2 regions of the Priestia sp. P1_B12_1 genome follow, and region 1 is predicted to be linked to the other one. Evidence: riboswitches for the same ligand, from Rfam matches in the RefSeq annotation. Region 1 holds a riboswitch; the other holds the start of a gene.
What was found. A riboswitch is a leader RNA that binds a small molecule or an ion and turns the genes downstream of it on or off. The one in region 1 is predicted to bind FMN.

Region 1 (5,273 bases):
AATAACGGTTCCTAGCGTAATCACTGCATCATATTTTTTAGATTCAGCTAATTTTTTGGCGATTAATGGGATTTCATAAGCGCCCGGCACCCAAGCCACGTCTACGTCTTCATCAGCTACGCCGTGACGTTTGAGCGCATCTTCTGCTCCACTAAGTAAACGGCCTGTAATAAATTCATTAAAACGCCCTACCACGATTCCAATTTTTAATCCTGTGCCTACTAAATTTCCTTCATATAAATGATTCATCTTTTGTTCCTCCTGCTAGTATTAATATATAGTTATTTACATTTCTTTTCATGAATTAGCTTCACTTGTTATAACGAAAAAAAGTGTAAAATTATAAATGTAATAAATGACCTAATTTTTTAGCTTTTGTATCTAAGTATTTTTTATTGGCATCCACTGCCGGCATTTGAAGAGGCACTCGCTCGACCACTTCAAGGTCGTAGCCTTTTAGCCCGGTAATTTTACGAGGGTTATTCGTTAAAAGCTTCATTTGTTTGACTCCAAGGTCTTTTAAGATTTGAGCACCGATTCCATACTCTCGTAAATCTGCAGCAAACCCGAGTTTTTCATTCGCTTCTACCGTATCGTATCCTTCTTCCTGCAGCTTATATGCTCTTAGCTTATTTAATAAGCCAATCCCTCTGCCCTCTTGACGCATATACAGCAGAATGCCGCGTCCTTCTTCTTCAATTTGCGTAAGAGCTGCGTGAAGCTGAGGACCGCAGTCGCAGCGTTCAGAACCAAACACATCTCCAGTCAAACACTCAGAGTGAACGCGAACGAGAACGGGGCTATTATGATCAATATCACCTTTGATAAGAGCCACATGTTCTTTATTATCAAGTTTATTTGTATATCCTACAGCTTTAAACTCACCAAATGCCGTAGGTAAGCTCACTTCTACTTCACGGCTAATAAGCTGGTCATGTTTGCGGCGGTAGGCAATCAAATCTTTTATTGTAATCATTTTTAAATCAAATTGCTCCGCAATTTTTGTTAAATCCGGCACGCGTGCCATTGTTCCATCTTCATTCATAATTTCACAAATAACACCCGCAGGCTTTCCTCCTGCTAATACTGCTAAATCAACAGCAGCCTCTGTATGACCTGCACGCTGGAGAACGCCCCCGTCTTTTGCAATCAATGGGAAAATATGTCCTGGGCGTTGAAAATCACTTGGTACCGTCGCTTCATTCACAAGAGCCATAACGGTAGCAGAGCGTTCGTATGCACTGATACCTGTTGTACTTGAAATATGATCAATACTTACTGTAAATGCTGTTCCATGTACATCCGTATTGTTCGCTACCATCGGGTGAAGATTCAATTTATGTGCAATTTCTTCATTAACAGGTGTACAAATTAATCCTCTTCCATGAGTAGCCATAAAGTTAATAACCTCAGGCGTCGTTTTTTCGGCTAATGCAATAAAATCTCCTTCGTTTTCTCGATCTTCATCATCGCATACAATAACCACTTTTCCCTTTTTTAACTCTTCAATGGCTTCTTCTACTTTATGAAACATCTCTTTCACCTCACTGTTAATTTGTAAAACCATGCTGCTGCAATAAATCCTTCATGTTACCTGAACGATTCGAGGCGCCAGGAGTTGACTTATTTGTCATCATCTGATGCATATATTTAGCTAACATATCGCATTCAATATTCACTTTGTCTCCTCGCTGTTTGTCTCCTACGACTGTGTGAAGCACCGTATGGGGAATAAGAGAAATAGTAAATGATTGGTTGCTGACATCAAAAATAGTAAGACTTGTTCCGTCTACGGAAACAGATCCTTTTAACATCATAAATTCACGAAGTTCAGGATCGACTTGAATTTCATAATAAAAGGCATTTCCTTTGCGTGTTTTGCTTACAATGGTTCCAATTCCATCAACGTGTCCGCTAACGAAATGCCCTCCAAACCGGCCATTTGCAGCCATCGCCCGCTCTAAGTTAACACGTGATCCAACGGTTAGAAGCTGAAGGGTGCTTGCTTTAATCGTCTCCGGCATGACATCGACCGTAAATTCATTTTGAGAGTAAGCCGTTACGGTTAAACACACGCCGTTAACTGAAATACTGTCCCCTAAGTTCACATCTTCTAACACGGTCTTCGCATCAATCGTAAGAACAATTGCTTCTGTGGCCTTTTGAATACGTTTTATTTTTCCAATTTCTTCAATGATACCCGTGAACATTTTCTTCACCTGCCTTGGCGCTATTCCAACTTCTTATACCGTTTTGAAATAGCAGCTGCTTTTTTTTCATATTTATCTTTCCCCCAACCACTGAAAATAAAAAAGCCCCTTGAACAAATGTCCAAAGGGTCGGCTGAGCTGAATCAGTTTTATCTATGCAAAATTCCGCTAATTGTATACGAAATAAACAGTTATATTTTGTGTATAAAAACAAGGGTAGCTTTAAAAAAGGCGAGCGTGTCCCTTATTAATTCAACACAAAAAAACAACTGTGCTTCCTGATCCTTCTCCCATCCAGACTTTTACTGTCGGCTCTAGATTTTAACTAGATCCACCGCTAACATACATCGTATGAAAACGGGTCACGGGCTTAAAAGCATACGCTTTATCACCGCCGGTTGGGACTTACACCCGACCCCGAAGGATAATATATTCGACTGCTAGAGTCTTATTTGTTTTACATTATAGCAAAGTAAAATCGACTTGTCACATCATTTAACTTCGTTTTTTCACATCTATTCTTTAAAATCCAGCTTTTAGCTTATTTTTTCTTTTTTAATACATAGCATCCATACAAAAGCTAGTCCAATATAGCCAAATATCGGATACAAAAACTCAAGAAGCTGGGCATATCCGAATTGCCCAATAATAAAGCAAGCCAAGATAATAAATGCAAAAGCTTGTTTGTCATTCAGGGGAAGAAATGACTGAATCTGCTTAGCGATTCCAAATACATTTCCAATCAATGTAGTAAAAATCTCGCCTAACACAACTACCGTAAATAAAACATTCACCCACGCTGAGATATTTTTAACAACGGCACTCATCGGAATATCAAGTTGAAATGAATAAGGCAAATTGGAAAGGGCAAGATGAGTAGAAACAAGCATAAACGTAAGTACACATCCTCCTATTACGGCCCCTTTTTTAATCACGCTCCTATCTTTTACGGAGCTTCCTAATGGAACTAAAACAGCCTGAGCCAAAGCTAGATTTAGGGAAATATATAAAAAGGGACTAACCGCCCACTTCCACTGCGTGACGAGCGTTAAATCCGGCTTCGTTTGAATCAGTGAGAAATAGCTGATATTTGGCACAAAGATGATAAAAGCAAATGAAAGCATCATCGGCACAACAAGAGAATTAACCATTAAAATACCGTTAATTCCTTTGGCGATAAATATATAAGTTAAAACAATTGTAAAAATCATCCCAACAGGAGGCCATAGCCCGAACTGTTCTTTTCCTATTGCTCCCGTACTCGCTAGCATGACTGAAGTTACTCCAAATAAAATGACAATCATTACACCGTTTACCGCTTTTCCAAGCACATCACCAAATAAATATGTATTAAGCTGCTGATAAGAAGAAGCCCCAATTGCGTGCGAAAGCAGCATCATTTTCGAACCTAGCCAAATAAAAAACAAGCCGCTGACCAAAATCCCGACCATTCCAAGTTCCCCGTACTGTGTAAAAAATTGAACTATTTCCTTGCCTGTTGCAAAACCGGCTCCTACAACAGTGCCTACATACGTAGCAGCAACCTGCAGCGTGAGTTTCCACCTTTTCATGCCCATCACCCTTCTACCCTTCATAGTTCACTATATGTAGAAACGGTAAAAAAAAGACGAGCCTTTTTACGTGTAAATCTACGCATATCCCAGCGCTTGTGCCTTTTCGTTTATTTTTTCTTTTTCATTTTCTTTTTGTATTTTTCACAAAAAACTCCTTAACCCCTAACATAACAGTCATTTTCAAACAAAATATACGGATATTTTCCCTTTAGCTTTTAAATTTTCCTCAATATTTGCTGGAAATTCACAATTTACTGTTGTATAATTTCTAAAAATCAGATAAATTATTAAATAAGTATTCTTTCTATTTAAAAAAATATGTTTCAATTATATACAATTGATTCTTATCATGAGAGGTGGAGGGACTGGCCCTTTGAAACCTCAGCAACCAGTCGTTAGAGACATGGTGCTAAATCCAGCAAGCAATTTATTGCTTGGAAGATAAGAAGGCGAAAAAAGTCTTCTTCTTAAGAAGACTTTTTCTATTTTATCGGCATATTGCATAAAACGAATCAATCGTGAAATAGAAGCGGAACAATTTAAGGAGGTTTTGACATGGGGTTACTTGAAGATTTAAAGTCTAAAATTTTAATTGGGGATGGTGCCACTGGTACCCTCCTTTACTCACACGGTATTGACAGCTGTTTTGAAGAACTAAACATCACCAAACCAGAAGAGGTTTCTCGTATTCACAGAGCCTATGTAGAAGCTGGTGCAAACGTTATTCAAACAAATACGTACGCTGCTAATTATCAAAAACTTGCCCGTTATGGATTAGAAGATTCAGTCAAAGACATCAATGTTGCTGGTGTAAAATTAGCGAAACAAGCTGCAAAAGATCAGGCTTACGTGGTTGGTACACTCGGCGGAATTCGTTCTTTCCAAAAAAACGCTATTAGTTTAGAAGAAGTTAAGCGAAGCATTCGTGAACAAATGTTTTGGCTTTTAAATGAAGGCGTGGATGGCCTTTTGTTTGAAACATACTATGATTTCGAAGAATTAAAAACCGTTCTTACACTGGCAAGAAAAGAAACGGATAAGCCTATTATTACCCACGTTTCCCTGCATGATATTGGCGTACTGCAAGATGGGCGTCCTTTAGCAGATGCATTAAAAGAATTAGAAGACTTAGGAGCAGATGTTGTCGGGCTAAACTGCCGTTTAGGTCCTTATCATATGATTCAGTCTCTTGAAGAAGTACCGCTTCCTGATCGTGCTTTCTTATCTGCTTACCCTAATGCCAGCCTTCCGGCGTATGTGGAAGGAAAGCTGGAGTATGAAACGAATGAAGACTACTTTGTAGAAAGCGCACGTTTATTCCGCGAACAAGGGGTTCGCTTAATTGGAGGATGCTGCGGTACAACACCAGCTCACGTACGCGCAATGTCATCTGCCTTAAAAGACCTGCCTCCGATTACAAGCAAAGTCGTTAAAATGAGACCAGCCGTTACGGTTCAAGAGCGTGAGCAGCAGGATAAACCTCATATGC
Region 2 (5,273 bases), on a different contig from region 1:
ACAAACAAATGGATACGAAACGGTCTATGCTCATCTAGAGGAACGTTTTGTTACAGAAGGAAATCGTGTAGCCGCAGGTCAAAACATTGGACGAGTTGGCAATACAGGGCGATCTTCAGGTGCACATTTGCATTTTGAAGTTCATCAAGGAAGTTGGAATCCGGATAAAACCAATGCAGTAAACCCACTTGCCAAATTGGACAATCAAAAACTATCGGTATACGTAAAAAGCGATTTAGCTGCCACGGTTTTTCAGCAGTTACATCAGACTTCTGATAACTGTATTCTTATCCATCAAGGAGATACATTATCTGAGCTCGCAGTCAAATATGAAGTAGATATGGATCAGCTAAGGAAGTGGAATCATTTAGAAAATACGATGTTAAATGCAGGACAAGTATTAAAAATAAGTCCATAAAAAAAGAGCCGCTCAGGCTCTTTTTTCTCAATGTCACAATTCAATACGCTGTATGGTCACAATTTCGCTTGTTTGTTTTAACGAAGCAATGACAGAATCATCTAAAAGTTTATCAAACGTAAGCATCATAATGGCTTCTCCGCCTTTTTGCTTACGGCCCACTTGCATGGTAGCAATGTTAATACGTAAATCTCCAAGTACTTTCCCTACATTTCCAATAACTCCGGGCTGATCACTGTGACGGATATAAAGAAGATGTCCTTCCGGATAAAAATCAATATCAAACGAATCAATATTAACAATTCGAGGTCCATAGCCGGCTATATAGGTACCCGTAATGGTAAATGTACGCTGTTCGCCTGTTACGGTAACGTCAATCATATTCGAATATCCTTGCGTATCTTCCGATGTTTTTTCACCAAATGTAATTCCTCGTTCTTTGGCAATCATAGAAGCATTGACTTCGTTAACAGGTGAGTCGATACGATGAGTTAAAAAGCCTGATAATAAGCTCCGTGTAATATAAGTGGTTTCTAAATCCGTCACTGTACCTCCGTAGGAGATAGAGATATGCTGAACAGGTTCTCGCATGCATTGAGATAAAATAGCTCCCATTTGTTTAGTAAGGCTCGTAAACGGCTGAATTTTTTCAAAAACTTCTTTAGAAAGCGTCGGTAAATTAATGGATGAGCTTACAGGATTACCTTCTAGAAAACGCAAAACGTCATGTGCCACATCTTCAGCAACGTTAAGCTGGGCTTCTTTTGTAGAAGCTCCTAAATGGGGAGTTGTAATAACTTGATCAAAATGTAACAAAGGGTTATCAATCGGCGGCTCAACTTCAAATACGTCAATAGCTGCACCTTGAACATGGCCAATTTCTAAATAATGAACTAAGGCTTTTTCATCAATGATCCCGCCGCGTGCGCAGTTTAATAAAAACACGCCCTTCTTTGTTTTGGCTAACGTGTCATGATTGAGCAATCCCTTTGTTTCTCTCGTAAGCGGAGTGTGCACGGTAATAACATCCGCTGCTGCTAGTAATTCATCCAGGGATAATAGTTCTACGCCTAGCTTTTCAGCTCGGGAAGATGTTAAAAAAGGATCGTAAACGTGAACGCTCATATTGAAGGCTTTTGCGCGTTTGGCAAGCTCTGAGCCAATTCGTCCAAATCCTATAATGCCCAGGTGTTTGCGATTAAGCTCTGTTCCAACAAATGCTGAGCGGTTCCATTCGCGCGCTTTAACTGAAGCATTACCTTGGGGAATATGCCGAAACAAGCTAGCCATCATAGCAAATGTATGTTCCGCCGTTGAAATGGTATTTCCGTTCGGCGCATTAATAACGACAACCCCTCGTTTGGTTGAGGCTTCAATATCAATATTATCGACACCTACTCCAGCCCGGGCAACAATTTTTAAATTCGGCATTTTTGCCAGCAAATCCTCTGTAACCGTCGTAGCACTCCGTACTAAAAGCGCATCGTACGTATGCAAATCATTCTCAACTTCTTCAACTTTTTTTCGCGTAAGATTCACATGAGGAGCTTCAAGCAGTGGAGCAAGACCTTCATTGCTAATTGAATCAGCTACTAATACATTATACATGACGTGAACATCTCCCTTGGATTTTACTATCATCAAATATTTGATAATTTACCATGTTAAAAAAATTCTGTCAATTATATTTTTCAAACTTTACGATTAGTTATCAAATACACTATTATAAACGTAAAATTGAAACTATAAATATGTCATAATGCTGTTGGTTATGCACTTATTTCCTTATTTTTCATATAAAAACAGTAATGAAGTTTATAAAATACATCAATTTAATAGGAATTAAAGAACTTCTTTATTTACTTTTAATTCGAGATAACATATAATAAATTCATAATTAAATATTGGTCTATCTTCGGGGCAGGGTGAAATTCCCGACCGGCGGTAAAAAACAAATTGTTTTGAGCCCGCGAGCTTATATGTAATACATACGAGCAGATTTGGTGAAATTCCAAAGCCGACAGTACAGTCTGGATGGGAGAAGGTGGAGGTTCAGCGTTCAAAACCTAATGTGATGAACGTTTATTAAATATGCCTGCCATGTCTCCTCTCAACGAATCATTTGTTGGGAGGTTTTTGCGTGGGGATATAAAGTTGAACCTTTCTTCTTTGAAGAGTGGATCACAAAGAAGGAGAGAGGCAAGATGCAACAAAGTAAGAAAACTCAAAAGCTGGTTGTACTAGGAATGTTAAGTAGTATTGCTTATATTTTAATGATGATTAATTTTCCAATTCCTGGATTACCTCCGTTTTTAACAATTGATTTTAGCGAAATTCCTGCACTCGTAGCAGCACTTGTATTTGGACCGATGGCTGCTGTTATAGTAGAAGGAATAAAAAATTTATTGAATTATTTAATTCAAGGAAGTGCTACAGGGGTTCCAGTTGGTCAAGCGGCGAACTTTGTGGCTGGTTTACTGTTCGTTCTTCCTGTATCATACATGTTCAACCGATTTAAAACGGCTAAAGGCGTAACGATAGGTTTGGTTACGGGTACGGTGGTAATGACGGTACTCATGGCTGTCTTAAATTATTATGTCTTCTTACCAGCGTATACAATCTTCTTACAATCGCCAGAAATGTCTAGTGAACAAGCACGTCAATATATCGTTGCAGGTATTTTGCCGTTTAACTTAATAAAAGGAGCAGCAACAGGGGTTATCTTTGTCTTATTGTTTTCAAAAATGAAGCAATGGATCACGCGTCGCATTGCTGTTTAATTCAATCGCTCTCCCGGGGAGAGCGATTTTTATATATAAAAAAACCTGCAGCATGTACACTACAGGTTTGCTCCACACTTATTCGAATTTATTAGCATCGCCTTCGAATTTTTCATCCGCTACGCGAATTGAATCCGTAGGGCAGCCTTCCATTGCATCCATCATATCATCTTCTAGATCTTCTGGAATTTCTACTACACCTTGGTTATCATCTAATGTTACGAATGCAATACCTTCATCATCATAATCATAAATGTCTGGTGCTGCTGCTCCGCAAGCGCCGCATGCGATGCAAGTATCTTTATCAACAATTGTATATTTTGGCATAACAAGACCTCCTGTAAAGTGTTCGAAAATTTCTCATTATATAATCTCTTCGCGAATCAAGAGTGAAATTTCTCCTTATTCATTGTAAAATGATTTATAAAACTTTTCAATAGAAAAGTCACTGAGAATGCTTATCAAATCAAGGTTTCTTCACTTACCCAAACGTTTTGATACATAAAGGAAAGAGCTGAAAAGCCTTTATCTCACATGCTATTGGTCACTTTTGGTACAATGAATGAGAAAGGAAGTTGACACCTTTGAATTATATTCAAGTTAGCATTTTATTTTGTATAAAACAGTTAAAAGGTGAGCGAACCGCCTATGGTATTTATCATTTATTAACAGGTAAAAAGTCAGCTCAAACGATTCAAGATGGAAAAATTTTTGGAATTTCGTTTCTTTTTCAGTCATTTGTTTACTTAGATAAACGGTCTTTTGAAACCTGCGTTGCATATTTAAAAGAACAGCAGTATATTGAAGAAACTGAAAATCAAAAGTATGTGATGACAGATAAAGGACAAGCACGCCTTGAAGATGAACTGACGGCTCGACCCTTTCATCCAGCTTTAGACGGATGGAAATTTGCAAGCAGTACTCAATTATTTTTAGCAAGAATCACTTTGTTCATTCAGACCTTATCAAACCTACAGTATTTTCAAAAAGGGTTTTTACCCATTTCCAAAAATCCTGAGGTCATTCAATGGGTCAAAACGTATATTATGTCTCAAAAGCAAACGCGTCAAGAGTTAGCCGCCGAGCTATTCGAAGAGCTCCGAACGTGCTTGAAAGGTTGTACGGAACGGGACGCGTCTCTTTTTGTTTTGCAGCTGACTGGATACCAAAGAGTAGGCTTTACAAAAAATCAGTTAGCATATCAATATGAACTCGATGAGCATTATGTTCATATTCAACTGTTAGGGGTTATTCACCATATCATTGAAAAAGTGAGTAAAAATAATGAACGCTTTCATGTACTTTCTTCTTTTTTACGTGATCTATATTTAGAATTGCCTTTGACAAGCTCGACGTTAAAAACGTATAGCTGGCTTCAAAAAGGCAAGACGCTTGAAGAAATTGCTTATATAAGGCGTTTAAAAGAAAGTACCATTGAAGATCATATTGCAGAATTAGCTCTATTTGTTCCATCTTTTTCAATCGATGCATACGTATCGCCTAAGCAGCAGGAAAAAATTATCGCAGCCTTTGAAGGTTTGCGGACAAATAAATTAAAGGTGATAAAAGAAGAAGTAAAAGACGACGTTACCTATTTTCAGATTCGTCTCGTATTAGCAAAACATTTTACCTGATACTAAAAAAAGTGGTGTTTGATGTGAAGATAGAACAACTTCTACAGAAACAATTCGGCTATAGCCAATTTCGACTAGGACAAAAAGAGATTATTCAAGATATTTTAACAGGTCATAATGTGTTAGCGGTTCTTCCTACAGGAACAGGGAAATCATTGTGCTATCAGCTCCCAGCTTATTTGTTGAACCGACCGGTGCTGATTGTATCTCCTTTAATTTCACTGATGGAAGATCAAGTTCAACAACTAAAGGCAAGCGGAGAAAAGCGAGTTATTGCCTTAAATAGTTTCCTACAACAAGAAGAAAAACAACGAGCGCTAAAAAATTTAGCTTTTTATCGTTTTATTTATGCATCTCCTGAAATTTTGCAAAATGGTTTTGTAGTAGAAGCATTAAAGCAGGCAAAGGTAGGCCTTTTCGTTGTGGACGAGGCGCACTGTA

Region 2: another riboswitch for FMN. It lies ahead of AC1D0Y_RS02970 (ECF transporter S component); the one in region 1 lies ahead of ribE (riboflavin synthase).

Annotation. Positions count from the first base shown of each region.
Region 1 covers NZ_JBFTZR010000002.1:698,761-704,033, reverse strand. Annotated here, with positions in the region: gene ribH (6,7-dimethyl-8-ribityllumazine synthase) at 1-249, opposite strand, end outside; gene AC1D0Y_RS09010 (bifunctional 3,4-dihydroxy-2-butanone-4-phosphate synthase/GTP cyclohydrolase II) at 341-1,534, opposite strand; gene ribE (riboflavin synthase) at 1,551-2,210, opposite strand; FMN riboswitch at 2,489-2,639, opposite strand; gene AC1D0Y_RS09000 (YkvI family membrane protein) at 2,747-3,781, opposite strand; SAM riboswitch class I at 4,126-4,232, shown strand; gene AC1D0Y_RS08995 (bifunctional homocysteine S-methyltransferase/methylenetetrahydrofolate reductase) at 4,340-5,273, shown strand, end outside.
Region 2 covers NZ_JBFTZR010000001.1:570,794-576,066, reverse strand. Annotated here, with positions in the region: gene AC1D0Y_RS02980 (peptidoglycan DD-metalloendopeptidase family protein) at 1-418, shown strand, start outside; gene serA (phosphoglycerate dehydrogenase) at 452-2,026, opposite strand; FMN riboswitch at 2,326-2,468, shown strand; gene AC1D0Y_RS02970 (ECF transporter S component) at 2,623-3,198, shown strand; gene AC1D0Y_RS02965 (ferredoxin) at 3,277-3,525, opposite strand; gene AC1D0Y_RS02960 (YpbB family protein) at 3,783-4,832, shown strand; gene AC1D0Y_RS02955 (RecQ family ATP-dependent DNA helicase) at 4,856-5,273, shown strand, end outside.